One region of the Enterobacter cloacae complex sp. HYC074_NIDB genome, then DNA from elsewhere that is predicted to be linked to it. Evidence: predicted binding sites of a transcription regulator. Region 1 holds the regulator's gene; the other holds the start of a gene.
The links. Region 1 encodes Fur, which represses iron uptake genes when iron is present. Its sites were predicted from a motif close to ATAATAATGAGAACNACTATCAA; they were not measured.

Region 1 (14,701 bases):
TTTTTTATTTAACGATCATGTCGTTAAGCATCGGGATAATCATTTAAACCCAACATTCCAGGTCAATGTGGTGCTACTTATTTTATTTAAAAAAAGTTTGTTGTTTTCCAAAAACAGAAACACTGAAAAATATATTCACAATATCAATGTTACTTACTGAAAATTAGCGCATTCCCCCGCCAGTACTCGCTTTCCGGTAAATGTTACAAAGCACTACGAAATATGTGCTCTTCGTCATAATCCTGACTTTTGCCTGATTAAAACCATTGATAATTCGCGTCGCGAAAAATAACCTAAAGACGGTAGTTAATTCGAGGGTATTTCTGACTACCCCTGACCATTTGGTCTTTTCTGTTTTTCGCCGTTTAGGGCGTTTTAATTCGTCAAAGAGGAATAATCTATGCGTACGTTTAGTGGCAAACGTAGTGCGCTGGCGCTAGCTATTGCCAGTGTGACAGCAATGTCGGGCCTGGTGATTGCGCCAGAGGCAAAAGCAGCAGGTTTCATTGAAGATTCCACCCTCACGGGCGGTATTTATTACTGGCAGCGTGAGCGTGACCGTAAAGACGTCACTGAAGATAAATACAAAACCAACCTTTCTCACTCGACATGGAACGCCAACCTGGATTTCCAGTCGGGATATGCCGCCGATATGTTCGGGATCGATATTGCCGCATTCACCGCAATTGAAATGGCCGAAAATGGCGACAGCGGCCATCCGAACGAAATTGCGTTCTCCTCCAGTAATAAAGCCTACGACGAAGACTGGTCCGGCGATAAAAGCGGTATCAGCCTGTATAAAGCGGCTGCAAAATTCAAATATGGCCCGGTCTGGGCGCGGGGTGGTTATATCCAGCCAACCGGCCAGACGTTGTTAGCGCCGCACTGGAGCTTTATGCCAGGCACCTATCAGGGGGCGGAAGCCGGTGCTAATTTTGACTACGGCGATGCGGGGGCGTTGAGCTTCTCCTATATGTGGACCAACGAGTACAAAGCGCCGTGGCACATTGAGATGGACAAGTTCTATCAGAACGATAAAAAAACCAAAGTTGATTATCTCCACTCGCTGGGAGCGAAGTACGACTTTAAAAACGATCTGGTGCTGGAAGCTGCATTTGGTCAGGCTGAAGGCTATATCGATCAGTACTTTGCTAAAGCCAGCTACAAATTTGATATCGCGGGTAGCCCGCTGAGCACCAGCTATCAGTTCTACGGTACGCGCGACAAGGTCAGTGATGGCAGCGTAAATGATATCTATGACGGCACCGCGTGGTTACAGGCGCTGACCTTCGGCTACAAGGTAGGTCAGGTTGATTTGCGTCTGGAGGGAACATGGGTCAAGGCAGAAGGGCAGCAGGGCTACTTCCTGCAACGTATGACCCCAACCTACGCCTCCTCTAACGGTCGTCTGGATATCTGGTGGGATAACCGCTCTGACTTTAACGCCGACGGCGAAAAGGCGGTCTTCTTCGGGGCAATGTATGACCTGAAAAACTGGAACCTGCCCGGCTGGGCAGTGGGCGCGTCCTACGCGTACGCCTGGGATGCGAAGCCAGCGGATATGGCTACGCCAGACGCGTACTACGATCCAAACTACCGTCTGAAAGAGTCTTCATACAGCCTGGATGCGATTTACACCCTTCAGGAGGGCCGTGCGAAAGGCACGATGTTCAAACTGCACTTCACCCAGTATGACAACCACTCCGATATCCCGAGCTACGCGGGCGGCTACGGCAACATCTTCCAGGATGAACGTGACGTGAAATTCATGGTCATTGCGCCATTTACCATCTTCTGATGAATGCTGCGGCGGGCGGTGTCCCGCCGTTATGGAGACTGAACATGATGAATAAAAGGGTAATCGTTGCGTTGCTGACCTTCGGGCTGGTGGCATGCGCGCAGGATCAGGCGCCGAAAGAGGACTCCCGTCTGAAAGAGGCCTACAGCGCGTGCATCAATACCGCACAGGGTTCACCTGAGAAGATTGAGGCCTGTCAAAGCGTGCTGAACGTGCTGAAAAAAGACAAAACCCATGAGCAATTCGCCACGCAGGAAAACGTTCGCGTAATGGATTACCAGGCCTGTATTCAGGCGCGTAAAACCAGTAACGATCAGGAAGTGGCGAAGCGTTGCGATAAGATCTGGAACGAGATACGCAATAACAATAAATAAGTTGCTTTACGCCCGGTGGCGCAGCGTCACCGGGCTTTTCAGGCAAAAAAAAGCCAACCTCACGGCTGGCTCAGAGTATGAACACTCACTTATTTTGCGTCGTGCGCATGTTCATTTTCGCGGCAATCACCTTCAGCACAGTGACCGTACAGGTACAGGCTGTGGTTGGTCAGGCGGATGCCATGACGGGCGGCGATTTCACGCTGGCGCGATTCAATGGAATCATCGCTAAATTCAATGACCTTGCCACAGTCGAGGCAGATCAGGTGATCGTGGTGGTGCTGCTGAGTCAGCTCGAACACGGATTTACCGCCTTCGAAATTATGACGAGTAACAATGCCCGCGTCATCAAACTGGTTCAGCACACGATAGACGGTTGCCAGCCCAATCTCTTCACCCATATCGATAAGACGCTTATAAAGGTCTTCCGCACTGACATGGTGATTGTCTGGCCCCTGAAGCACTTCAAGGATTTTTAACCGAGGAAGCGTTACTTTCAGGCCAGCTTTCTTTAATGCGGTATTGTTGTCAGTCATGCGGAATCTGTCCTGTTGCTAAACGATTCACTTCAAAAGAAGAAGTGACAGAAAATGCACTTGGGATAATGCGTCTCATTATAGAACTGCCATGGCTAAATGAAAACTGCAAGTCTCAAGCAAAGTATGCTTATAAAAACGTGGTATCACCAACAAACTTGTTCGATGGCACCCACTTTTTACCAGGGGGATATTGTACAGGTCTGGGCGAAAAAGTTAAAAGTTTGTAGCAATTAATTTAATCGGTTTTACCTGGAAAACGGGCGCAACCGGAGTTGCGCCGCAGGGATATCAGGCGTTAAGGATATCGTCCAGGTTCAGCTCTTCACGAACCTGCTTAACCCATTTTTCTACACGCTCAGCGGTCAGCTCTGGCTGACGGTCTTCATCAATGGCCAAGCCAACGAAGTGATCGTCATCTGCCAGACCTTTGGAAGCTTCGAAATGGTAACCCGCCGTTGGCCAGTGACCGACGATCGCCGCACCGCGTGGCTCAATGATGTCGCGAATAGTGCCCAGCGCATCACAGAAATACTCAGCATAGTCTTCCTGATCGCCACAGCCAAACAGGGCAACCAGCTTGCCGTTGAAGTCTACTTCTTCCAGCGTCGGGAAGAAATCGTCCCAGTCACACTGTGCTTCACCGTAGTACCATGTGGGGATGCCCAGCAGCAGGATGTCATAGCCCTCGAGATCTTCTTTGCTGCTCTTGGCGATGTCATGCACATCAGCAACGTCTTTACCGAGCTGTTTTTGAATGTTTTTTGCGATATTTTCAGTGTTGCCAGTATCACTGCCAAAGAAAATGCCGATGATTGCCATGAGTAAAATAACCTCTTGAAACTTAATGGTATGGTGGCGCAAATTGTCCACGGATAAGGGCAATAATAGCAGAACAGGCAACCCTGCGGAAACAGCTATCACGCAGGACTGCACTCTGTGCTACATGAAAAAGGTAATATTGGGGATTTTCTGACTCACGCCTTGCCGCGTAACGTCTCAAGCTGGGCGATCAGCATCTCTTCGATCAATTCGCTGCGGCTGATGTTGCGCGCGTCAGCTAATTCGTTAAGCGCATCGACGGCATCGGCATTCAGCTTCAGTTCGACACGCTTAAGCCCACGATTTTTATCGCGTTTAAGCTGGTTGCGTTTATTGATACGCAGCTGTTCATCGCGCGAAAGCGGATTCGTTTTCGGTCGTCCCGGTCGACGCTCATTCGCGAACAGATCTAGTGTCGTACGGTCCGTTTGTTCTTTGGCCATGATTCTGAGACTTCGGGGGAAACACGCCGCCCTGCTAATGCCCGGGCGATAAGCGCGCCATCATACATCACCCAAATCCACACGCCAACGACTGGAAGCCCGTCGTCTTCCGGTCGCTGGCTTTTTAATCAATTCGCTGTATCAGTAAGATAGCGGCGAATGGCGCGCAGGACGGCATCCGGTTTTTCCGCGTGTACCCAGTGCCCGGCACCCGCAATGACGTGAGCGCGAGCCTGCGGGAATTGCGCCAGCAGCGCGTCACGGTACGCGTCAGTGACGTAAGGGGAGTTGCCGCCGCGAATAAAAAGGGTAGGGTGCGGCCAGGCGGGGACGGCTTCCCAGCCCACAATATGCGAATACTGATCCCACAGCACCGGGACGTTAAAGCGCCATTGCCCGTCAACAAACGATTTCAGCAGGAACTGGACCACGCCTTCTTCATCAAGATGCTCGCGCATAACGGCAGCCGCCTGTTGGCGGGTTGCGACACCCGCTTCGGTGACCGCATTGATGGCGGCAAAAATCTCATCGTGACGGCGAACGTCGTAATTGACGGGCGCAACGTCGATGACCACCAGCCCGGAAATTCGCTCAGGTGCCAGCGCAGTGAGCGCCATCACCGCTTTACCGCCCATTGAATGCCCGATAAGCGTCGCTTTCTGAATATTATTCGCATCGAGGGTGTCCCGCAGATCCTGCGCCATGGCTGCGTACGTCATCTCCTCCGAGCGCCCTGAAAGACCGTGATTGCGCATATCAACCTGGAGGATCTCGTGATCGGTCACTAAATCGCGCGCCAGCACACCCAGATTATCCAGGCTACCAAACAGGCCGTGAACCAGTACGATGGGAGAATTATTGTTCGGCGATTGTGCAGTTTGCGCTCGGGTATTCAATTTCATGGCAAAGTTCTTTTTTTAGGTTTGTCAGGTTAGGGTATCATGTTGACCATTCTGCCGCCCGGGGGCAAGGATCCAGTTTAATCTGACTTTTGCCGCCAACCTGGTTTGACGCTATCCGCTGTTGGGATTTGACCTTATAATCTCAACGACTTGTATTCAGATAAGATATCGCACTGGATTAAGATGAAAACAATCGAAGTTGATGACGAACTCTATCAGTATATTGCCAGCCAGACGCGGCATATTGGGGAGAGCGCGTCCGACATTTTACGGCGCATGCTTAAAATTTCCGCCGCCTCACAGCCCACTCCTGTCACTAAAGATGTCGTGTCTCAGCCGAGCGTTGTTGCACAAGTAAAACCTGCCGTCATGCCGGCAAAGGACAAAGTGCGCGCGATGCGCGAGCTGCTGCTGTCCGATGAATATGCCGAGCAGAAAAAGGCCGTTAACCGCTTTATGCTGGTGCTGTCTACACTTTACTCACTGGATAACAACGCATTTGCAGAAGCGACAGAGTCGCTGCACGGTCGCACGCGCGTTTATTTCGCAGGCGACGAGCAGACCTTGCTGCAAAATGGCAACCAAACCAAACCCAAACACGTTCCCGGTACGCCATACTGGGTGATCACTAATACCAATACGGGCCGCAAGTGCAGCATGATCGAACATATCATGCAGTCCATGCAGTTCCCGGCGGAATTGATCGAAAAGGTTTGCGGTACAATTTAACCCTTGCATCAGAAGGACCAGGCAATGGCAAATCACAGCCGTGCAGGACAACCTGCGCAACAACGCGATTTGATTAACGTCGCTCAACTGACCGCGCAGTACTACGTGCTGAAACCGGTGGTGGGCAACGCAGAACACGCAGTGAAGTTTGGTACATCTGGCCACCGCGGCAGCGCGGCGCGCCACAGCTTTAACGAACCGCACATTCTGGCCATTGCTCAGGCCATCGCGGAAGAGCGCGCCAAAAATGGCGTCACCGGTCCGTGCTATGTAGGGAAAGATACCCACGCCCTGTCTGAACCTGCTTTTATCTCCGTGCTGGAAGTGCTGGCGGCGAACGGCGTAGACGTGATTGTTCAGGAGAACAACGGTTTCACGCCAACGCCTGCGGTGTCTAACGCTATTCTGGTACACAACAAAAAAGGTGGCGCGCAGGCTGACGGCATTGTGATCACCCCGTCCCACAACCCACCGGAAGATGGCGGCATCAAGTACAACCCACCAAACGGTGGCCCGGCGGATACCAACGTCACGAAAGTGGTGGAAGATCGCGCCAACGCGTTACTGGCTAACGGTCTGAACGGCGTGAAGCGTATCTCACTGGATGAAGCCATGGCCTCCGGCCACGTGAAAGAGCAGGATCTGGTTCAGCCGTTCGTGGAAGGGCTGGCGGATATCGTCGATATGGCCGCTATCCAGAAAGCCGGTCTGAAGCTGGGCGTGGATCCACTGGGCGGCTCCGGTATTGAATACTGGAAACGCATTGCCGAGCACTACAAGCTGGATCTGACCATCGTGAACGATCACGTCGATCAGACCTTCCGCTTTATGCACCTGGACAAAGACGGCGCGATCCGTATGGACTGCTCCTCCGAATGCGCAATGGCTGGCCTGCTGGCGCTGCGCGACAAGTTCGATCTGGCGTTTGCTAACGACCCGGACTACGACCGTCACGGTATCGTCACCCCGGCTGGGCTGATGAACCCGAACCACTACCTGGCTGTGGCCATTAATTATCTCTTCCAGCACCGTCCGCAGTGGGGCAAAGAGGTCGCGGTGGGTAAAACGCTGGTCTCTTCCGCCATGATTGACCGTGTGGTCGATGCGCTGGGCCGCAAGCTGGTGGAAGTGCCGGTGGGCTTCAAGTGGTTTGTTGACGGTCTGCACGACGGCAGCTTCGGCTTTGGCGGTGAAGAGAGCGCGGGGGCATCCTTCCTGCGCTTCGACGGCACCCCATGGTCAACCGATAAAGACGGCATCATCATGTGCCTGCTGGCGGCGGAAATCACCGCGGTCACCGGTAAGAACCCGCAGGAACATTACAACGAGCTGGCGGAACGTTTTGGTGCGCCAAGCTATAACCGTATCCAGGCTGGCGCCACGTCTGCGCAAAAAGCAGCTCTGTCAAAACTCTCTCCGGAGATGGTCAGCGCCAGCACCCTGGCAGGTGACCCGATCACCGCGCGTCTGACGGCGGCACCGGGTAACGGCGCATCCATCGGCGGCCTGAAGGTGATGACCGAAAACGGCTGGTTCGCCGCGCGTCCATCCGGTACGGAAGATGCGTACAAAATCTATTGCGAAAGCTTCCTCGGCGCTGAGCATCGTCAGCAGATTGAGAAAGAAGCGGTAGAGATTGTCAGCGAAGTGCTGAAAAACGCGTAAGTGGTGTTTGGTGCGGGCTGATGCCCTCACCCCGGCCCTCTCGCACGGGGAGAGGGAGAAAACACTAAAAACGGCAACCTCAGGGTTGCCGTTTTGCTTTTACCTAACTGTGCTTGTTCTTCAATTCAAATCTCGGCGACACCAGACCGTACAGCGTCCAGCCCATAAAGGTCACCATCGCACCATACAGCATCGCTTCCTGGCCGGAGGAATAGAGCGCATAGAAGCTGTAAATTGCGCCAATCAGCGCCACAATATTGGCCGCACGGGCTTTGCGCGGATCAACCTTCGCCACCTTCTGAATAATCACCAGCGCCGCCATCGACAAAATGTACGGAATGATGTTCGTCACCACCGCCAGGTTGACCAGCACGTTAAACTGGCTGTTCAGTGACGGGCTGATGGTCATCAGCGACAAACCACTCTGGAAGATGACAATCGCCAGCATCCCTTGCACTGGCGCATCCGCTTTGGTCACGCGGGAGAAGATTTTCGGGAAATAGCCTTCGTCAGCCGAGGATTTAAACACCTGAGCGATGGTGAACTGCCAGCCCAGCAGCGAGCCGCAGCAGGACATCACCATCAGTCCCATGATCACTTTCCCTACCTCCGGCGTAAACATCTGCGCAAACGCCAGCCCGAACGGCGCCGTGGAGTTGGCCAGATCCATGTTGGGCACAATTCCCGCAATCACGTTGGTCGAGACGATATAGATCACCGCCGCCCCCAGCGTCCCGCCGAGTACCGCGATCGGCACATTTTTCTCCGGGTTTTCCACCACTTCCGCATTCGCACAGGCTGACTCCAGCCCGAGGAAGGCCCACAGCGTCATGGCGATGGACGATCCCACGGCAGTGAAGAACGGTACGTGATGCGGATTCCAGGAGTTGGCGTACAGGGTCGGGCTGAACCAGAACCAGCCGATGATGCACAGGCCGACAACCGGGATGATCACGCCCCAGACGGTAATGCTGCTAAGTTGTCCGGTGATGCGCGCGCCGCCAAAGTTGGCGACGGTACAGATCCACAGCACGCCGATGGTTGCCAGCCCAATCTGCACCGGGGTCAGCGTCGCCCCAAACAGCTCCGTACCGTAACCGACAGCGGAAATGGCAATCGCCACGTTGGCGATCAGCAGCGACACGCCGTAGGTATAGTTCGCCATAAAGTTACCGGACTTACCGAACGCATATTCGGCATAGCCACCCATCCCGCCGGACTTGCGGCTGAACATTCCGCACTTGGCAAAGGCCCATGCCAGCGCCATCGAACCCACGGCGGTAACAAGCCAGGAGATAATCGAAATCGTCCCCACTTCAGCGAGCTTGGTGGGCAGCATGATGATCCCCGAACCCATCATATTCACCATGGTGAGAATAGTGAGTTGCACCACGCCCATCTTGTTGGCCTTACTCATAATTTTTCTCCTTTCAGCAGCGATGGCTGAGCGGCAGGTTGTTTGATGACGTAGCAGCGCACCTGTTTGCGACCGTCACACTCCTCGACGTAAACCCCCTGTAACTCCGGCGCAAAGCCCGGCAGCAGATTGATCCCGTCTTCCAGCGCGGCGAAGTAGCGCAGCACGGAACCGCCCCAGACTTCCCCCGGAACCACGCACAACACCCCCGGTGGGTAAGGCAGCGCGCCTTCCGCGGCGATACGGCCTTCCGCGTCGCGCAGGGACACCAGCTCGACCTCACCGCGCAGATAGGCATAGTTCGCCTCCTGCGGGTTCATCATGACGCGCGGGAAGTGAGACCTGCGGAACATCTCTTTTTGCAGCTGCTTCACGTTATGGCGGGCATAGAGGTCGTGCATCTCCTGACAAATCTGACGCAGGGTATAATCCGCATAACGTTCCGGATGTTGCTTATAAAGAGAGGGCAGAACCTCTTTCAGCGGCACATCGCTCTGGAGCAGTTTTTCGAAGCGCACCAGCTGGGCGACGAGCTGCTGCAATTTGCCCATGTCCTCCGCCGGGGTGAGCAGGAACAGAATGGAATTGAGGTCGCATTTTTTCCGGCACGATGCCGTTTTCACGCAGGAAGTTGGCGAGGATGGTGGCGGGCACGCCGAAATCATCGTACTCGCCGGTGCGGGCGTTGATGCCTGGCGTGGTCAGCAGCAGTTTGCAGGGATCGATAAAATACTGATGCTCGGCATATCCCTCAAAGGCGTGCCAGCGTTCGCCCGGAACAAAATGGAAGAAGCGCAGATCGGTAGCAATCTCTGCCGTATCCCAGCTTTCCCATGGACGGCCATCCACCGTCTCTGGCACGAACGGACGAATAAACTGACAGTTCTGAAGGATCAGTTTTCGCGCTTCGATACCGGTCACCACGCAGTCCATCCACATGTTGCGCCCACTTTGCCCCTCGTGCATGCGGGCGTTGATATCCAGGGCGGCAAACAGCGGATAGAACGGGCTGGTGGAGGCGTGCATCATAAAGGCGTTGTTGAGGCGCTTATGCGGGACATAGCGCGCCTGGCCTTTTATATGGCTGTCCTTCTTATGGATTTGCGAGGTTTGCGAGAAGCCCGCCTGCTGCTTATGCACCGACTGGGTAACCAGAATGCCTGGATCGTTTTCGTTCAGCTCCAGCAGCAGCGGTGAGCAGTCGGCCATCATCGGGATAAACTGCTCGTAACCCACCCAGGCGGAGTCAAACAGAATGTAATCGCACAGGTGACCAATCTTATCCACCACCTGACGGGCGTTATAAATGGTACCGTCGTAGGTGCCCAGCTGGATCACCGCCAGACGGAAGGGACGTTCATCCCGCGCGCGACCAGGCGCGACCTCTGACACCAGTTCCCGCAGGTAACTCTCGTCGAAACAGTGTGCGTCAATACCGCCGATAAACCCGTACGGGTTGCGCGCCGTTTCCAGATACACCGGCGTCGCGCCTGCCTGTAACAGTGCTCCGTGGTGATTAGATTTATGGTTATTGCGATCGAACAGCACCAGATCGCCTGGCGTGAGGAGGGCATTGAGCACCACTTTGTTGGAAGAGGAGGTGCCGTTCAGCACGAAGTAGGTTTTATCCGCATTAAAGACTTTTGCCGCATGCTGTTGGGCGATGCATGGCGCGCCTTCATGGATCAGCAGATCGCCCATTGCCACGTCGGCATTGCACAGATCGGCGCGGAAAAGCGTTTCGCCAAAGAAATCGACAAACTGGTTTCCGGCCGGATGGCGGCGGAAGAACTGGCCTCCCTGATGTCCGGGGCAGTCAAACGCACTGTTCCCCTGCTGGATGTAATCGACCAGCGCGCGGAAGAACGGCGGGCGGAGCTGGGTTTCGTACTTCTGCGCAGCCGCTTCAAGCTGGCGTCCGTAGTACGCATTGCTGGTATCGGAGTACTCAAAAACGCCGTGAATACGCGACAGAAATTCAGCCGGAACCCTTTCTTCTTTATGCGTGGCAATAAACACCGGAATACCGAATCCCGTGGCTTCTATTTCTTCTATGGCGCCATTGAAAATATCGCTGACGGCCAGAACCACGGCTGCCACATCAATATAATCCGATGCGGTGATATCCACAATGTCGCGCGAAGTGGTAAAGCATTCAGGGCAGGCACGGCTGACGGCAATTTTTAACGTTTTCATCTTTATCTCTTTATTTCAGGCAATATGGGGCCCTCGACTTCTTGCGGTAAAGAAATCGATTATTTCCGGAAAAAAAAGCAAAGCGTGTCCGCTGATACGAAATCAGTTAATTGCTTTTTTGCTGAGTAGAATTCAGTCCGCCCGGTTGCGGAGAATCTGAATCACAAGGAATGAGCGCAGGTGTTCACAGGCAACAGCCTGTAAAATAGCGTTTTTCAGGATGACCTGTAAGCAGATGCGCCAGAAGTCGAAGGACTACCGGGCGTTAAAGAGATGAAAGTCAAAACAGTTTCGGTGGGCAAACATCATGATATGTGTTGTCCGCCTTATATGGGGCATTAAACGATTATTGTTTTCCATGTTCAGTTTCCTTTCAGTAATTGAAAGCATGGTCATTTTATCCAGGGAAAAGGGATTAACTGTGAAACAGATCACCAATAACCGATCATTTCAGAAATAATTAGTCGTTTTGAGTGAATAACACAGATCAAAATGCTGTTTTGTTGGTTCGGTGTTAAATGGATGTTTTAATTGTGTTTAAGGAGGGCGAATATAGCCGTGAAAATAATCTCATCGTTATTTTCATGGCTATATTCAGGCTGGTAAGTTTTTATTTAAAATTAAAGTGAATGCTTATTCAGATCATAAACCGATATCCGATACCGGTTTCTGTTAATAAATGACGAGGACGCGCGGGATCGGCTTCAAGCTTCTGGCGAAGGTGTCCCATATAAATGCGTAAATAGTGACTATGCTCGACAGCATTCGGCCCCCAGACCTGGCTTAACAGCTGTCGCTGCGTTAACACTTTACCATGGTTATTGAGCAGCACGGCCAGCAGACGAAACTCAATAGGCGTAAGGTGGATCTCTTCTTCTCCTCTTACGATGCGGCGTGCAGCAAGATCGACGCGGATATCGCCAAAGGCGTACACCGGATCAGAAGGGGAGGTGGCACTGTGTCGACGCAGCGCCACACGAAGCCGGGCCTGTAACTCGCCAATGCCAAACGGTTTGATCAGATAATCATCCGCTCCGGCATCCAGCGCGGCGATTTTATCCGTCTCTTCGGTGCGGGCAGAGAGCACCAGAATAGGCATCTGGCTCCACTGACGCACCTCACGAATAAAATCGATGCCGTCGCCATCCGGAAGTCCCAGATCCAGGATAACCAGATCTGGCTTGCGGGTCGCGGCTTCAATCAACCCTCGTTGAAGCGTTCCGGCTTCATGAACGCGCAAACCGTCGCCTTCCAGCGCGGTACGCAGAAATCGGCTGATAGCGAGCTCATCTTCAACAATCAGAACGTTAATCACAAATCCTCTGGTAATTCATCAAGTTCTGGTGGGCTTTCCAGAGGAAGTGTAACACAAAAGCGTGCCCCACCTTCCGGGCGGTTCTCTGCGGAAATGGTGCCGCCATGCACGTCGACAATCGCCTGGCAGATCGCCAGCCCCAGCCCAACGCCAGGAATGGCGGATTCCTTATTACCGCGCGCAAATTTTTCGAATATGGCGCGCTCCTGACCGGCCGGAATACCCGGCCCGTTATCCCAGACGTCGAGCCGCAGCACACGTTTATCCACCCTGGCAGCAATCCCCAGCCGGGCCTTTGCCCCGGCGTATTTAGCGGCATTTTCCAGAAGATTAATCAGCACGCGCTCAAACAGCGGGCCATCCACATGGATTAACGTCAGGGGTTCCGGCATGTCCAGCTCAATATGGCGCCCGCCGAGACCCGGCTCCAGCATCTTCAGCGCACTGCCGACAACCTCCTCAAGGGTGAGCCACTCTTTTTTGAGGTTAAACCCGCCGGACTGAATGCGCGCCATGTCCAGCAGGTTGTTCACCAGGCGCGTGGTATTCAGCACGTGCTGGCGAATTTCGCTGGCCTGCATCGCGTGCTTTGATCCTTCCGCCGCCAGATCCAGCGTCAGAATTTCGGACTGGCCAAACAGCACGGTAAGCGGCGTGCGCAAATCGTGAGACAGCGCTGCCAGCAGCGAGTTGCGAATACTTTCGCGCTCGCTTGCCAGCCGCGCCTGCTCTTCGCTGGCGGTGAGCGCCAGCCGTTCAAGGGCGCTGGCGACCAGCAGGGTGAAGGTTTCAAGCAGGCGCTGCTGCTCGGGGATCATCAGCTGACGCAGGTTAGACGGCTCGACGATGACCAGCCCGTGATTTTTATCCGCGCTGCGCAGCGGCAGGATCTGGTAAGGCACGCCGGGCAGCGTGTCGGTGCCGGCGCCGGCAGGTAAACCCTTATCGAAACTCCAGCGGGCAATCGCTTCATCCCAGGGCGTCATCCCCGAAGGGGAGGTCAGCGGGCGAAGGCGCCCTTGTTCGTCGGGGAGCAAAATCAGGTTACTGGCATGAAAGGTCGAACGGATAAACTGCTCGCTGGTCTGCACGATATCTCGCTGCGTGCGGCCAACCGCCAGCGATTTTGACATTTCATACAGATGGCGCGTGCGCTGCTCGCGATAGCGGGCAATGCGTGCCTGGTAGCGCACGCCTGCCGTCAGATTCCCGATCACCAGCCCGACGGTAAGCATCACGGCAAAGGTCAGAATGTACTGCACGTCCGAGACAGCAAGCGTCCCGCGCGGAGCAATAAAGAAGAGATCGAAGCTGATGACGTTGATCACCGTCGCCAGCACCGACGGCCAGCGGCCATAAAAGAGCGCGACCACAACGACGCCGAGCAGATAAATCATGACCAGATTGGCGGCGTCGAAGGCGATGAGCCACTGGCTGGCAATCACCGTAATCAGGGCGCAGAGGACCACGGCCACCATGCAGCCCCGGATCTGAATGCGCCATTTATCGCCAAAGGTGCGAGCGTCCGGCGTACGGTTGGGCAGGGGGGCGGGCTTGTCATCCAGCGCGACGATGACTAAATCAAGATCCGGCGCGCGGCGGGCCAGCCTGTCGGCAAAAGATTCGCGGCTAAACCAGCGGCGGTGCTGGCGACGTCCAATGACAATCTTGCCCAGGTTGTGCTCCCGCGCGTAGCGCAGAATGGCTTTATCTTCCTGCGGATCGGAAAGGGTTGCGGTTTCGGCGCCCAGCTCCTGCGCCAGCCGCAGCGCGCTCAAAATGGCGCGGCGCTGATTTTCCGGCAGGCCATGCAGCTGCGGCGTTTCGACGTAGACCGCGTGCCAGACGCTGCCAAACTTCGCTGCAAGCCGGGCGGCGGTGCGAACCAGTTTTTCGTTGCCGCTGCCGTGACCAATGCATAACAGAATGGCGTCCCGCGTGTGCCAGACGCGCTCTTGTCCCTGTAGGTCTCGCCAGGCGCGCATCTGGTCATCAACGCGATCGGCGGTGCGGCGCAGGGCCAGCTCGCGCAGGGCAATCAGGTTTCCTTTGCGGAAAAAATGTTCGATGGCGCGTTCGGCCTGGCCGGCAATATACACTTTGCCTTCATGCAGGCGCTGGCGCAGATCGTCCGGCGGCAGGTCAACCAGTACGACTTCATCGGCAGAATCAAAAAACGGATCGGGGACGGTTTCCCGCACCTGGATACCGGTTACGCCGCTCACCACGTCGTTCAGGCTTTCCAGATGCTGAACATTCACCGTGGTGAAGACGTCAATGCCTGCCTCAAGCAGCTCCTCAACATCCTGCCAGCGCTTCGGATGGCGGGAGCCTGGCGCATTGCTGTGCGCCAGTTCGTCCATCAGGATCAGGGCAGGGCGGCGGGCAAGGGCGGCATCAAGATCAAACTCCGTGACCAGCCGCCCGCGATGGCTGATACGCTGGGGCGGCTGCGTCGCCAGCCCCGTCAGCAGCGCAGCCGTCTCTTTGCGACCGTGGGTTTC
Region 2 (14,701 bases), 1.2 Mb from region 1:
AAGAAAATGCGAAGTCGCAGGAATTGTTCGCAGGCAACGCGAAGGATAAATGGTCTTCGGACATGGACAGTAAAGACGCCCTGTTATTTGGTAACGAACTGGCCGCGACTTATCTTGATGGCTATAACGGCGTACAATAGCGCAACTGATTCAGGGGATACCGTAATTACCGGTATCCCCGCTGTTTTTGAGCGAAAGGAGTAAGACGTGTTTGCGGAGTTTGGTGTACTGAATTTCTGGACCTATGTTGTCGGCGCATTTTTTATCGTGCTGGTTCCAGGACCGAACACCTTGTTTGTGCTGAAAACAGGGATTGGCCACGGCGTTAAGAAAGGCTATCTGGCAGCCACCGGTGTGTTTATTGGTGATGCCGTGCTGATGTTTCTGGCCTGGGCAGGCGTCGCCGCGTTGATCCAGACCACTCCGGTATTATTTAATATTGTCCGCTATCTGGGCGCGTTTTATCTGCTGTGGCTGGGCGGAAAAATGCTCTGGTCCGTTATGACGCGTCAAAAAAATGCGCACGAAAGTAGCGCCGAACCGGCAAGCGCAATCCTTAAGCGTTCGCTGGTGCTGAGCCTGACGAACCCGAAAGCGATTCTCTTTTACGTGTCGTTCTTCGTGCAGTTCATTGATGTCAATGCGAAGAATACCGGCACGTCGTTCCTGATCCTCGCCACAACGCTTGAGCTGATCAGCTTCATGTACATGAGCTTCCTGATTTTCTCAGGCGCGTTTGTCACGCGTTACCTGAAAACCAAAAAGAAACTGGCGAAGCTGGGGAACGGGCTGATAGGCCTGCTGTTTGTCGGATTTGCGGCGAGGCTGGCGTCGCTGCACTGAATGAAGAAAAGGCTCCCGAGGGAGCCTTTCGTTTCAGAATACTTTTTTATACGGACGAACCGTGACTTTCTCGTACACGCCGGCTGCGACGTACGGGTCTGCTTCTGCCCAGGCCTGCGCGGCTTCAAGAGATTCAAACTCGGCAATCACCGTGGAGCCGGTAAAACCCGCCGCGCCCGGATCGTTGCTGTCAACGGCAGGCATCGGGCCTGCGGTCAGCAACCGACCTTCATCCTGTAGCAACTGTAAACGCGCCAGATGGGCAGGGCGAACGGAAAGACGTTTTTCCAGAGAATCAGGTACATCTTCAGCGTAAATCACGTAAAGCACGGCAAAGCTCCTTAACCGGTAAAAGTGACAATTACGTTATGTGAAAGCACAAATGACTGCAATGTAAAGATAATAACAATGTTAAAACCCTGATCTGGATGCCCCTTTTTTGCCCTCATGTACGCTTAAATTGCGCCAGGACAAAGTGTCTTATTGAATATGATTGCTATTTGCATTTAAAATCAAGGTTCGGTTTTTTAACGTTGATGATTATGACTTCGATGACCCTTGATTTACCTCGCCGCTTTCCATGGCCGACGCTGCTTTCCGTCGTTATTCACGGTGCTGTCGTGGCGGGTCTGCTCTATACCTCGGTTCATCAGGTTATTGAAATGCCGGCGCCAGCGCAGCCAATTTCTGTGACCATGGTATCGCCTGCGGATCTTGAGCCGCCGCAGGTTGCGCCGCCGCCGCCACAGCCCGTTGTTGAACCCGAGCCGGAGCCAGAGCCCGAGCCTGTTCCTGAACCGCCGAAAGAAGCGCCGGTGGTGATCCATAAGCCGGAGCCGAAACCTAAGCCGAAGCCAAAACCCAAGCCGGTCAAAAAGGTTGAAGAACGTCCGAAACGCGAAGTGCGTCCGGTTGAGCCACGCGCCACGCAGCCGGTTGAAAATGCCGCCCCGTCACGTCCGCTGATGAATAACACCACGACCGCGACAAAACCGACGGTAACGGCGCCAGCAGGCCCGCGCGCGCTGAGCCGTAACCAGCCGCAGTACCCGGCACGTGCTCAGGCGTTACGTATTGAAGGGCGTGTACGGGTGAAATTCGACGTTACGGCCGATGGACGTGTCGATAACGTGGAAATCCTGTCCGCACAGCCGGCGAATATGTTTGAACGTGAAGTTAAATCGGCCATGCGCAGGTGGCGCTATGAAGCCGGTAAACCCGGCAATGGGTTGATTGTGAACATTGTCTTCCGCCTGAACGGCGGGGCACAGATGGAATAAAAGAAGCCTCCGCAAGGAGGCTTTTTTTTACCTGAGGATCAGCTCCGTGGAAGCTGGCGGGGCTTACCGTCGCTATCCACCGCCACATAGATGAACAATGCCTCCGTCGCCTTATAGCGCTGACCAATCGGTTCAGAAGAGACTTTTTTCACCCAGACTTCAATGTTGATGGAGACAGACGTAGTGCCGCGTTTTACGCAGCGTGCATAACAGCACACCACGTCCCCCACCGCGACAGGACGCAGGAAGGTCATGCCATCGACCCGGACGGTTACCACGCGCCCGTGTGCAATCTCTTTTGCCAGGATTGCACCGCCCATATCCATCTGCGACATCAACCAGCCGCCAAAAATATCGCCATTGGCATTCGTATCCGCAGGCATTGCCAGTGTGCGTAAAACCAGTTCGCCCTGTGGGGCGTCATTTGTTGTCATTGTTTTTAAACTCGTAACTGAAGACTTCAGGCGGGATGCTACTATGATTTCTGGCTGGAGAGAATAGGGTTAGCGCCCGCAGAGCAGGCGCCTTAGGGTCAGAAGGACAGGGTCACGCCTGCGTAATACGCACGGCCTGGTTCGTTATAGGTCGATGCACCGTCATTTTCACGGTAAATCTGCTTGTCAAAGAGGTTGCTGATGCCGGCATTCAGGCGCAGGTTTTTGGTCAGCTGATAGTTACTGCCGATACCCACGATGGAATACGCGCCGATCTCTCTGCTGGACATCGCATTTTCCTCTTTGCGGATTTCAGCGTTTTCTCTGGGCTTCTGGCGGCCGTACATCGTCCAGCTTACGTTGGCTGAAAGCTTGCTGTTAACCTCCCAGTCCAGCATGGTGTTGACGGTATATTTGGGGATAATCGACAACGGATTACCGGTGTCTTTACTTTTAGACTGAATCATATACGTCGCATTAGTACGCCAGGTTAGCGTGTCGCGAATAACAGGGACGGTGAGGTTGCCTTCCAGCCCTTCAACAACGGCCTTTCCTCCGTTCTGCCACTGAAGGATATTTGCGCCGCTGCTTGTCTGGCCCAGCACATCCGTTCCTGAAACGATCTTGTTTTTGTAATCGTTGCGGAACCAGGTTATGCCAGCCTCGTAGCCTTCCAGCGCAAAGGCCAGGCCAATCTCTTTGTTCACGCTGATTTCCGGATCCAGATCCGGGTTGCCTAACAAATAACAGCTTCCTTCGGAAACGTTGTTCGGGCAGCCATTACCGCGGGTGGAAAGCAGATAGCCTTCGCTGGATTGATACAGGTTTGGCGCTTTAAATACCCGAGCGATACCCGCTTTAACCTTGAACATGTCACCCAAATCCTGAGAGACGTTCAGGCTAGGGCTCCAGTTGCTGCCGAACTGATTGTGATAATCAAAGCGGATCCCTGGGATCAGGTTGGTGCCCTGACGCGCTTCAATATTGTCCTCAAGATAGATGCCGGTGAGGTCAGCGCTGTTTTTGCTGTTGCGCTCAGAAGCCGTGCCGGGAACGCCGTTAATCACTTCTCCCGACACATTTGTCGCCTGCATTGAGGCCGGATCGTTCAGTTCATCACGGTTCCATTCTGCACCCACGGTTAGCGTCTGTTCGACCAGCCAGAAGAAAGGAATGTTCAGCTCACCCGTTGAACGGTATGACTCCAGCCGGCTGGTATCGTATTTATCGCTATTGATCATCCCCTCAACTTTGCCCGTAGAGCCTTCTTCCAGGCGGGTGTTGTTGGTCTTTTCATAATAGACACCGAACTTTGACTGACCCCAGTCCCAGATGCCGTTGTGCGTAATGCCATAAGACTGGCGGTACATTCGGTTGGTTTCGTGTCCATACAGGGACGACACCAGACCGTCAGGGCTGACGTTGCTGTTGCTGTATTGAGTATCACCCGCGTAGATATTGCCCTGGCGGCTGTAGCTGTAGTCGAAATCGATAATCTGCTGTGGCGTGAGTTTCCAGGAGAGCAGGGCATTGATGTCCTTGTTGCGCACGCCTTCACGTCCGGCGGCGTAAGAGCCATTTTGCGCGGTGTTGATGTCCTGAGCATCTGCGTCAGTTTTATTGATATTCCCGTACAGGCGCATCGTTAACGCATCGCCCGCAAGGGGGCCGCTCAGATCAAAATTAGCGCGTTTTGTCGCCCCCTCTTTATCATTTTCAGGCTGGTTAGTGTACAGGGAGAGTGAGCCGTGCCAGTCGTTGGTCGGGCGTTTGGTAATGATGTTGACGACGCCGCCGGCCGCCCCCGAACCATAGCGGGCGGCAGCAGGTCCCCGGAGCACTTCAATGCGCTCAACCATCTCTGGCGGAACCCAGTTAGTATCCCCGCGGGTGTCGCGCTCCCCGCGCCAGCTGTAGCGCACCGAGTTACGTGACGTCACCGGCACACCGTCAATCAGAATCAGCGTGTTCTCCGGCCCCATACCGCGGATGTCGATCTGGCGGTTGTTACCGCGGCTGCCTGTCGCGCTGTTTCCGGTGAGGTTAACCCCGGGCATTTTGCGAATAATTTCTGAAAGATCGTTAACCGGTGGATCCTTTTCTATGTCCTTTGCCGTGATGATGGAAACCCCCGGCTGTTGCTTCAGCGCCTCTTCAGCGGTGGCCTGAACAACCATTGTTTCACCATCGGTGAGAGTCTCTTCCGCTGCGTGAGCGCTCTGGTATAGCGTTGAAAAAATGGCGAGCGTAAGTGTAGCCGGGGCAAATCTTATTATGTTATTCATCAACTCATTTCCATTTGTTAAAAATGCGATGACGAATATTAATGATAGTCATTCTCATTACAATAAAGTGACAGCGATCTCCATAAAATCTTCATAATTCAGACATTTTCGCAGGAAGGATGTAGAGAAAAGAGAAGGCGGGAAACGAGGCCAGACCGCGTGACGATCTGGCCAGAAGGATCAGTGCTTGTCATCCTGCGGCATGTGGCGATAAATATAAACGCCGCTGAGCAGGGTGAAGATAAGAGTCAGCGCCGTCAGGCCAAACACCTTGAAGTTGACCCAGATATTCTGCGGCAGCCAGAATGCGATATAGATATTCGCCAGACCACACAGAATAAAAAATAGCGCCCAGGCGATGTTCAGACGTCCCCACACAGCCTGCGGCAGGGTCAGTTCTTTCCCCAGCATGCGCTGGATCAGTGGCTTCTTCATCACCCACTGGCTGATGAGGAGTGCGCCCGCAAACAGGCCGTAAATCACCGTGACCTTCCATTTGATAAATTCATCATTGTGGAAGAACAATGTCAGACCACCAAACACCGCCACCATCAGGAAGGTGATGAGCGCCATCTTTTCAACTTTGCGATAGCGAACCCAGCTGTAAATCAGCACCACAGCCGTTGCCACAATCAGCGCCAGCGTGCCGGCATAAATGTCGTACAGCTTATAAAAAGCGAAAAATACGATCAGCGGTAAAAAATCAAGAAACTGCTTCATTCTGCGATCCCAGTTACTGACGAATTAACATGTACAGGCGGAACAAATAGACCAGCAGCACGGCTGAAATCAGATTGCTCAGCGTATTGGCGACAACCGCTCCGACATTTGGCGTTAACACCGCAAAATTCGGCGCAAACAGCAACAGCAGAGTCTTGGCCAGCAGCCAGCTGATAACGGCCGGGGCGACCAGTCGCATATTGGCCCATGCGAGCCTGATGCTGCTGCGCATGGCGGTGAAAATGCCCAGTTTGTCCTGCACAACCATTACTGGCGCGAATGAAAGCACGATAGCCAGCAGCACGCCCGGAACGACCACCAACATGATCCCCATCTGGACCAGCAGCGTGGTCAGGAAGATGAGGATAAACAGCTTTGGCAGCACCGGAGCACTGGCCCCGATTGCACGTAACGCGCTGACGCGTTGGCCGGCAGATACCAGTTGGATCATCAGCAACACGCCACCCGCCAGAATGGCGTTGCCAATCAGACCCGAGAAGGTAGATGCCGCAGATGCGCGCAGCAAGATTTGCTGTTGCTCTGGCGTCATATTCTGCACAAGGTCAAACAACCCTGCGCTGCCTGCAAGATGATCCCCCTGGCTCAGCGTGGCAATCTGTTCATCACTGGGTGAGAACGCATGACCCAGCACCACCGTAATAAAGGCGCACAACAACGCGATCAGTAAAAAGGTAATGAACTGATTGCGGAAAAAATTTCCCGTGTCACGGTAGACAGACTTCGCCGTGATAGACATGCACTCTCCTTGAGTATTGCAGGTGTTAATTAGCCGGCAATTGTACACCGGATAACACGCTGGTGGCAGCATCAAGGCTTGTATGGAAAAGCATATCTTTGTAAAGCGGCGGTAATCCATAGCGGGCGCGGGCGCGATTGCATGCCTCATTGACCTGCCCATCCTCTCCCGACATCGCGAAAGTGCGACACGGGCTGGGGCGATCCGCGTAAATGGAGCAGCGGGTGGATACCCCAGGTTCACCTTCCAGTGCCACACAGCGGCTCTGTTTTTGATTGGTGCCGCACATACAGCGCAGAAAAGGGGTTAAGGGTTCAGTGAGATCGACCGGAACGGTGCCGCCGCCATCGCTGGCTTCAGCCCAATAGAAAGAGACTCGAAAATACGCACAACAGGCTCCGCACGTCATGCACGGGTTATGATCACTCATGGCACACCTGCAAAAGTAGAACGCATCAAATCACATTGTGAGAGTGATAAATTATCCAGCCGCTACAGGAAGCGCAAGAGAGGGAAAACAGAAAATTTTGTAACCATGAAATGCCAAAAATTGACGCGGTAACAACTTATTGCTTTATGAGGCGTCACCAAAAATTAACCTAGATCAATGAATGTTAACTTACTGGTTTTAATGTGATCTGTGTTAGATCACTTATTACTCATTTGTGAGTATATTCTCCTCCGCAATTAAAACCACAACGATGGAGCGGATATGAAAAAATTAGCGGTGGCAGCCCTTATCTTAAGCAGTCTCTCTGGCGGCGCTTACGCGCATGAAGCAGGTGAATTCTTTATTCGTGCCGGTTCGGCAACGGTACGTCCAACGGAAGGGTCCGACAATGTGCTGGGTATGGGCGGGTTTAACGTTAGCAATAACACCCAGTTAGGCCTGACGTTTACGTATATGGCAACGGATAACATTGGCGTCGAGCTTTTAGCCGCCACGCCATTCCGTCACCGCGTCGGTTTAGGACCGACCGGGGACATTGCCACGGTGCACCATTTGCCACCAACGCTGATGGCGCAGTGGTACTTCGGCGATTCCAGCAGCAAGGTGCGCCCTTATATTGGTGCAGGCGTTAACTACACCACCTTCTTTGATGAGAAATTTAACGATACCGGTAAAGAGGCCGGGCTCTCCGATCTCAGCCTGAAAGACTCGTGGGGCATGGCGGGACAGGTTGGTCTGGATTATCTGATTAATCGTGACTGGCTGATCAACGCCTCTGTCTGGTATATGGACATTGATACGGACGTGCGCTTTAAAGCTGGCGGGCAGCAGCAAAGTATCAATACCCGTCTGGATCCGTGGGTATTTATGTTCTCAGCAGGCTATCGTTTCTGACAGAAGATATATCCCCTGTCAGCCGGTGATTGCTGTATGGTGGTTGTTCCACACACCTGTCTGGAGGGGATATCCCCAACATCAAATTTGAGTGTCCGGTTTGTGCAGGTAAACAGTTTCAGTTCACGACGTTCAGCCCAGCACATAGCCTACCTCACGGTGCTATCTGTTCCGTTTGCGGAACACGTCTCACCATTCATTCATGCCTGCCGAAGCTCAGACGACGACGGTGGCCAAAGCCAGTAAACTAGAAAAGGCCTCTGAGAGGCCTTTTTCGATCGTGAAATCACTTCTGAATTAAATAACGAATGGTTGGTCCGTCCTGCTGGATATCCAGCACGGTATAGCCGTGATTTTTGGCATCAAGCGGAATGTTATTGATCGACTGGGGGCAATCGCTCACCACTTCCAGAATTTCACCTTTCTTTAGCTGCGGTAGCGCTTCAAGCGTGGCGACGGCCGGGTAAGGGCAAGGTTCACCCACCATATCGAGACGATAATCAGGCACGATCTCTTTCATGCGGCATTCTCCTGAGTTTCAGTTTTGGCGGTGGCGCGTCGGAAGAAGCGCTTCTCTTGTGCAACAACCAGTAAGAAGGCGATGAGCAGCAGGGCATAGGTCACCAGGAGCCCCCCGAGTGGACCAAAGGTTTTCAGCAGGTTGACCTTGTCCCAGTTTGTTGCCAGCACCGGAGAGACGTCATCCCAGTAGCAGGCCAGAAGGGTAGAGCCAATCACGTTACCCAGACCCACCCACCAGTAATGCACCTGGCCTTCCACAGCGCGATACATCCAGCCGGTTTCACACCCGCCCGCCAGCACGATGCCAAAGCCAAACAGCAGCCCGCCAATCACGGCATTTGGGCCCGCCCACATGATTTTCGGTTCTACGCCGAGCTGAACGTAGCTGAAGATGCCGATCGCGCTCACGGCCATACCGGCAATGATCGCCTTCGCCATCATGGTTCGTCCGGTGATCCACATATCGCGAAACGCGGAGGTAAAGCAGATCTGCGCGCGTTCAATCAGCAGACCAAAACCGACGCCGAACAGCATGGCCAGACCGAGTTTGGGCTGATTCATCGCCGTGCAAATCGCCCAGGCAACCATGGCAAAAAAGACCAGCATACCGAGGCGGAAGCGACGACGCGCCTGATCGGGTTTTTGCGTTAACGGAGAGGCAGCGCTAACTTTCGTCATTTTCACCGGAATGCGGAACAGCGGCAGCAGGGTGAATTTAGCCCCGAAGTAGGAGCCGATGGCGGTGGCGACGGCAAAGAACCAGGCATGCAGCGAGAACTGCGGAATGCCGGTAAAGAACGCGGCCAGATTACAGCCCATCGCCAGACGAGCGCCAAACCCGGCAATGATGCCGCCGACCACGGCCTGCATAATGCGGATGCGGCTTTTCGGCATGCGCAACTTAACGTTGTTGGCCCACAGCGCGGCCGCAAAACAGCCGCCGAACATGCCAATGATCATCATCCCGTCGATGCGGGTCAGCGGTGTGCCCTCAAGATGGATCAGTTTGAAGTAGCCCCACTCTTCGGCATGGACGCCTGCCAGCTGTAATAGCTGCCCACCCCAGCGGGTAAACTCACCCGTAACAGCCCAGAAGGTGCCGGTAATACCGAAATAATAGGTAGAGAGAATGCCTGCCGCGATAACGGCCGGAACAGGTGACCAGAACTTAACCAGGTAAGTCTGTTTGAAGGAATACCATGACATGAATAACCTCTGAACTCAGAAGGGTAACGCTAAAAAGAGCCCAGATCATACGCTTACGCGAAAGTTTGGAAAGTCATTCACACCGAAAATATCGACAGGATCAATTTTGACCTGCTTCTTTCAGGAAGAGAGGAGGGAAAACCGCCTGACGCCGGGGCCAGACGGTGTTAACGGTTACGCCTTGCGCGTGGCCGCTTTCATGGATGTGACGAATGCGTGTAATTCAGCCAGCATCTGCTGTGGCTTATCCACGTTCTTCTCGATAATTTTCACGATAGCCGAACCCGAAATGGCCCCGGCGGCTTTCGCGTCAATCGCCGCAGTAACCTGATCCGGTGAGGAAATGCCAAAGCCCTGAAGCGGCGGTGCAGCATGGTATTCTGCAAGCTTCTCCACCAGATGATGCAGCGGCAGCGCGGCTTTGTTTTCCGCACCGGTGACGCCCGCACGGGAGAGCAGGTAGGTGTAACCTCGTCCGTAAGAGGCAATCTGGCGCAACAGATCGTCATCGGCATTCGGTGGACAGATGAAAATCGGCGCGACGTTGTGGCGCATTGCCGCCTGACGGAATGGCGCAGACTCTTCAACGGGCACGTCAGCCACCAGCACGGAGTCAACGCCCACGCGGGCGCACTCTGCGTAAAACGCATCAATACCGCGGCTGAACACCAGGTTGGCGTACATCAGCAGGCCGATCGGAATGGTCGGGTGCTTCTGACGGATCGCCGCCAGCATTTCAAAGCACTGGCTCGGCGTCACGCCCGCGGCAAACGCGCGTAGCGTTGCGTTCTGAATGGTCGGGCCATCCGCCAGCGGATCGGAGAACGGAATACCGAGCTCCAGCGCGTCGGCACCGGCATCAATCAGGGTGTCGATAATCTTCAGCGACTGCTCCGGGCCGGGGTCGCCCAGCGTCACGAAGGGAACGAACGCGCCTTCCTGGCGGGCTTTCAGTTGTGCAAATGCGTTGTCGTAGCGTTCCATCAGATTTCCCCTCGTGCTTTCAGAATATCGTGAACGGTGAAGATATCTTTGTCACCGCGACCGGAAAGGTTTACCACCAGCAGCTGCTCTTTTTCCGGGTTTTCCTTCATCATTTTCAGCGCGTGCGCCAGCGCGTGGGAAGACTCCAGCGCCGGGATGATCCCTTCATTGCGGCACAGCGTTTTGAAGGCCTCCAGCGCTTCGTCATCGGTGATGGAGACATAATCCGCGCGGCCGGTGCTGTTCAGGAACGCGTGCTGCGGCCCTACGGACGGGAAATCCAGCCCGGCAGAGATCGAGTAAGACTCCTCAATCTGCCCTTCATCGGTCTGCATCATCGGGGCCTTCATGCCGAAGTAGATCCCCACGCGGCCATGCTTCAGCGGCGCACCATGCTCGCCCGTTTCAATGCCGTGGCCGGCAGGCTCAACGCCAATCAGCCCAACGCTGGTTTCGTCGATAAAATCGGCAAACATGCCGATGGCGTTAGATCCGCCGCCAACGCAGGCGATCACCGCATCCGGCAGGCGACCCTCTTTTTCGAGGATCTGCGCTTTAGTCTCTTCGCCGATCATGCGCTGGAATTCACGCACGATGGTCGGGAACGGGTGCGGGCCCGCGGCGGTACCGAGCATGTAGTGGGCGGTTTCGTAGCTGCCAGACCAGTCGCGCAGCGCTTCATTACAGGCATCTTTCAGCGTGGCAGAACCGCTGTGCACCGGGATCACTTCCGCCCCCATCAGACGCATACGGAACACGTTTGGCGACTGGCGCTCAACGTCCTTCGCCCCCATGTAAATGCGGCATTTCAGGCCGAGCAGGGCGCTGGCGAGCGCTGAGGCCACACCGTGCTGCCCCGCGCCGGTTTCGGCGATGATTTCGGTTTTACCCATCCGCTTCGCGAGCAGCGCCTGGCCCAGCACCTGGTTAGTTTTATGCGCGCCACCGTGCAGCAAATCTTCACGCTTAAGATACAGCGTAGTTTTAGTGCCTTCGGTCAGGTTGCGGCACTTTGTCAGCGCCGTCGGACGACCGGCGTAGTTTTTCAGCAGGTCAGTAAACTCCGCCTGAAACGCCGGATCTTTCTGTGCGCTCACGAACGCTTCTTCCAGCTGGCGCAGCGCGGGCATCAGGATTTGTGGGACATACATCCCACCGAACTCACCAAAATACGGGTTAAGTAATGTCGTCATCTTCTCTTCCTTAATATGCACGCAGAGTTTTAAATACCGATGCCAGCTTGCTGGCGTCTTTAATGCCCGGTTGGGACTCTACGCCTGAATTGAAATCGAGGCCGGCGCAGCCGGTTTTGGCCGCTTCCACACAGTTATCGGGGCTTAATCCCCCCGCCAGCAGGACATTGTCCAGCACTTCGCCACGCAGCAGTGACCAGTCGAAACGCTGCCCCGTGCCGCCCTGGCCGTTGTCGAGCACGTATTTATCAACATGCTTCAGGTTACGCGCGGGCAGGGTGGCGCCAACGCTTTGCGCTTTCCAGATCTGAACCTGAGGCGCCAGAGCATGTCGCAGAGCATCAATGTATGCCTGATCTTCATCGCCATGCAGCTGAACCGCGCTCAGGTATAACGCGTCCGCTTTAGCCGCAACGTCGTTAATATCCGCATCGCGGAACACGCCCACGTAGTTCAGTGGCGCAGCCGTCATCACCTTGCGCGCCTGTTCCTCATTAACGGCGCGAGGAGAGGACTCAACAAAGATCAGACCACCATAGATTGCGCCCGCTTCATATGCGGCCTGCGCATCCTGTTCACGGGTCAGGCCGCAGACTTTGTTCTCACCCAACAGCACGCGGCGCACGGCCGCATTAAGATCGTCGTGTTCCATCATCGCGGAGCCGATCAGGAAACCGTTGGCAAAGTGGCTGAGTTCGCGCACCTGAGCGTAGCTGTTTATCCCGGATTCGCTGATCACCGTGACGCCTGCGCCCAGACGCGGCGCAAGCTGGCGCGTACGGTTGAGGTCAATCGACAGGTCGCGCAGGTCGCGGTTGTTAATGCCGACCACTTTGGCTTCCAGCGCGATGGCGCGCTCCAGCTCCTCTTCGTTGCTCACTTCGGTCAGCACGCCCATATTCAGGCTGTGCGCGACGGCGGAGAGCTGGCGATACTGCTCGTCATCCAGCACGGAGAGCATCAGCAGGCAGGCATCGGCCTGGTAAAAGCGCGCCAGCCAGATCTGATACGGGTCGATAATAAAGTCTTTGCACAGAATCGGCTGCGGCGCGATGCCGCTGACTACGGGCAGAAAATCGAAGCTGCCCTGGAAATATTTCTCATCCGTCAGCACAGAAATGGCAGACGCATGATGCTTGTAAATACCGGCAATACGCGCCGGGTCGAAATCGTCGCGGATCACGCCTTTGGACGGAGACGCTTTTTTACACTCCAGAATAAACGCGGTACGCGCGCCCTGGAGCGCATCATAAAAACGACGGCTGCTCGGAACGACGTCATTCTGAAAACTGGCGAGCGGCTGCTGTTGCTTGCGGGCTTCCACCCAGATGGCCTTATCGGCGACGATTTTCGCTAAAACGGTCTGCATTATTTACCCTCTTGCCGCAAGTGCGGTAACGCGATCGTAAGCTGCACCGGAGCGCAGTACGTCCAGAACTTTTTGGGCGTTGGCTTTTAGATCTTCCTCGCCATGTAAACGCATCAGCATGGCTACGTTGGCCGCCACGGCGGCCTCATGGGCGGCCTCACCTTTACCTTGTAATAAGCGCGTGAGAATGTCACGGTTTTCTTCCGGCGTGCCGCCCGCCAGGGCGTCCTGATGGTACGGGGTCAACCCGAAGTCAGCGGCCTCAAGCTGATAGTTCAGCACTTCGCCGTGATTCAGTTCGGCCACCAGCGTGGGCGCATGCAGGGAAACTTCATCCATCCCGCCGCTGTGTACCACGGCGGCGCGTTGGTAACCGAGGACGCGCAGCGTCTCCGCAATCGGCAGGACCAGCTCCGGGCTGTAAACGCCAATCAGCGCCAGCGGCGGATGCGCCGGGTTAATGAGTGGACCGAGCACGTTAAACAGCGTGCGGGTTTTAAGCTGCTGGCGAACCGGCATCGCGTGGCGGAAACCGGTGTGATACTTCGGCGCAAACAGGAAACAGACGCCCAGGTCATCCAGCGCTTCACGGGAACGCTCGGCGTTCATGTCCAGGTTGATACCGAAAGCTGCCAGCAGGTCGGACGATCCTGAACGGCTGGACACGCTGCGGTTGCCGTGTTTCGCCACTTTCAGACCGCATGCCGCGGCCACAAAGGCGCTGGCGGTGGAAATATTGATACTGTTACTGCCGTCGCCACCGGTCCCGACAATATCGGCAAACGGGTAGTCCGGGCGCGGGAACGGGGCGGCATTTTCCAGCAGCGCGGTTGCGGCACCGGCGATCTCCTGCGGGCTTTCGCCGCGCACTTTCATGCTCACCAGCGCAGCGGCCAGCTGCTCAGGCTTCAGCTCGCCGCGCACGACGGCGGAGAACAGCTGGTGGCTCTCCTGCTGGCTCAGGGTCTGAGCCTGATACAGTTTTTCCAGAATCGGTTGCAGGGTGTTGGTCTGCTCCAGCTTTTGCAGCGCCCAGTCGAGCGTTTGCTCCAGCAGGCGCGCGCCGTTGGACGTCAGGATAGATTCCGGGTGGAACTGCATCCCGCAGACGCGATCCGCATCATGACGCACCGCCATCACCATCCCTTCAAACGAGGCGTTAATGGTCAGCCCGGCCGGAATGTTGCTGCCAACCAGCGAGTGGTAACGCGCTACCGGAAGCGGGTTCGGCAGCCCGGCAAACATCGCCTGACCGTCATGTTCAATACTTGACGCTTTGCCATGCAGGATCTCCCCCGCCTGACCCACGTAACCGCCGTAGGCTTCGACAATCGCCTGATGGCCAAGGCAGATGCCGATAATCGGCAGCTTGCCGCGCATACGGGTCAACAGCTCAGGCATACAGCCTGCTTCGCTCGGTGCGCCTGGGCCCGGGGAGAGCATCAGCACCGGGTTTTGCATGGTCGCCAGACGGTCAATCAGCGTCTGGGCCGGAACGTGGTTGCGATAGATAACAACGTTGTGACCATTCGCACGCAGCTGATCTGCCAGGTTGTAGGTAAAGGAGTCGATATTATCGAGCAGCAGAATGTCAGCCATCAGAAAATCTCCTGTGCATGGTGTGCGGTAGCAATGGCGCGCAGTACCGCGCGCGCTTTACTGCGGGTTTCGTCGGCTTCCGACTGCGGAACAGAATCCAGCACAATTCCGGCCCCGGCCTGGACGGTGGCAATGCCGTCCTCAACGTAGGCGGAGCGGATCAC

Region 2: a site for Fur is predicted at 4,884-4,906, ahead of O1724_RS12970 (TonB-dependent siderophore receptor). Genes of this name have one in related genera too.

Annotation. Positions count from the first base shown of each region.
Region 1 covers NZ_CP114214.1:1,411,992-1,426,692, forward strand. The annotation lists gene chiP (chitoporin ChiP) at 401-1,798, shown strand; gene chiQ (ChiQ/YbfN family lipoprotein) at 1,846-2,172, shown strand; gene fur (ferric iron uptake transcriptional regulator) at 2,262-2,708, opposite strand; gene fldA (flavodoxin FldA) at 3,000-3,530, opposite strand; gene ybfE (LexA regulated protein) at 3,686-3,973, opposite strand; gene ybfF (esterase) at 4,102-4,875, opposite strand; gene seqA (replication initiation negative regulator SeqA) at 5,059-5,604, shown strand; gene pgm (phosphoglucomutase (alpha-D-glucose-1,6-bisphosphate-dependent)) at 5,629-7,269, shown strand; gene potE (putrescine-ornithine antiporter) at 7,373-8,686, opposite strand; partial or broken gene speF (ornithine decarboxylase SpeF) at 8,683-10,882, opposite strand; gene speFL (leader peptide SpeFL) at 11,138-11,242, opposite strand; gene kdpE (two-component system response regulator KdpE) at 11,520-12,197, opposite strand; gene kdpD (two-component system sensor histidine kinase KdpD) at 12,194-14,701, opposite strand, start outside.
Region 2 covers NZ_CP114214.1:2,645,575-2,660,275, reverse strand. The annotation lists gene O1724_RS12995 (Exc2 family lipoprotein) at 1-140, shown strand, start outside; gene leuE (leucine efflux protein LeuE) at 208-843, shown strand; gene O1724_RS12985 (YciI family protein) at 877-1,173, opposite strand; gene tonB (TonB system transport protein TonB) at 1,395-2,123, shown strand; gene yciA (acyl-CoA thioester hydrolase YciA) at 2,162-2,557, opposite strand; gene O1724_RS12970 (TonB-dependent siderophore receptor) at 2,656-4,842, opposite strand; gene O1724_RS12965 (septation protein A) at 5,023-5,562, opposite strand; gene O1724_RS12960 (YciC family protein) at 5,576-6,319, opposite strand; gene O1724_RS12955 (YkgJ family cysteine cluster protein) at 6,345-6,749, opposite strand; gene ompW (outer membrane protein OmpW) at 7,032-7,664, shown strand; gene ymcF (cold shock small protein YmcF) at 7,694-7,915, shown strand; gene yedF (sulfurtransferase-like selenium metabolism protein YedF) at 7,951-8,184, opposite strand; gene yedE (selenium metabolism membrane protein YedE/FdhT) at 8,181-9,392, opposite strand; gene trpA (tryptophan synthase subunit alpha) at 9,567-10,376, opposite strand; gene trpB (tryptophan synthase subunit beta) at 10,376-11,569, opposite strand; gene trpCF (bifunctional indole-3-glycerol-phosphate synthase TrpC/phosphoribosylanthranilate isomerase TrpF) at 11,580-12,938, opposite strand; gene trpD (bifunctional anthranilate synthase glutamate amidotransferase component TrpG/anthranilate phosphoribosyltransferase TrpD) at 12,942-14,537, opposite strand; gene O1724_RS12910 (anthranilate synthase component 1) at 14,537-14,701, opposite strand, start outside.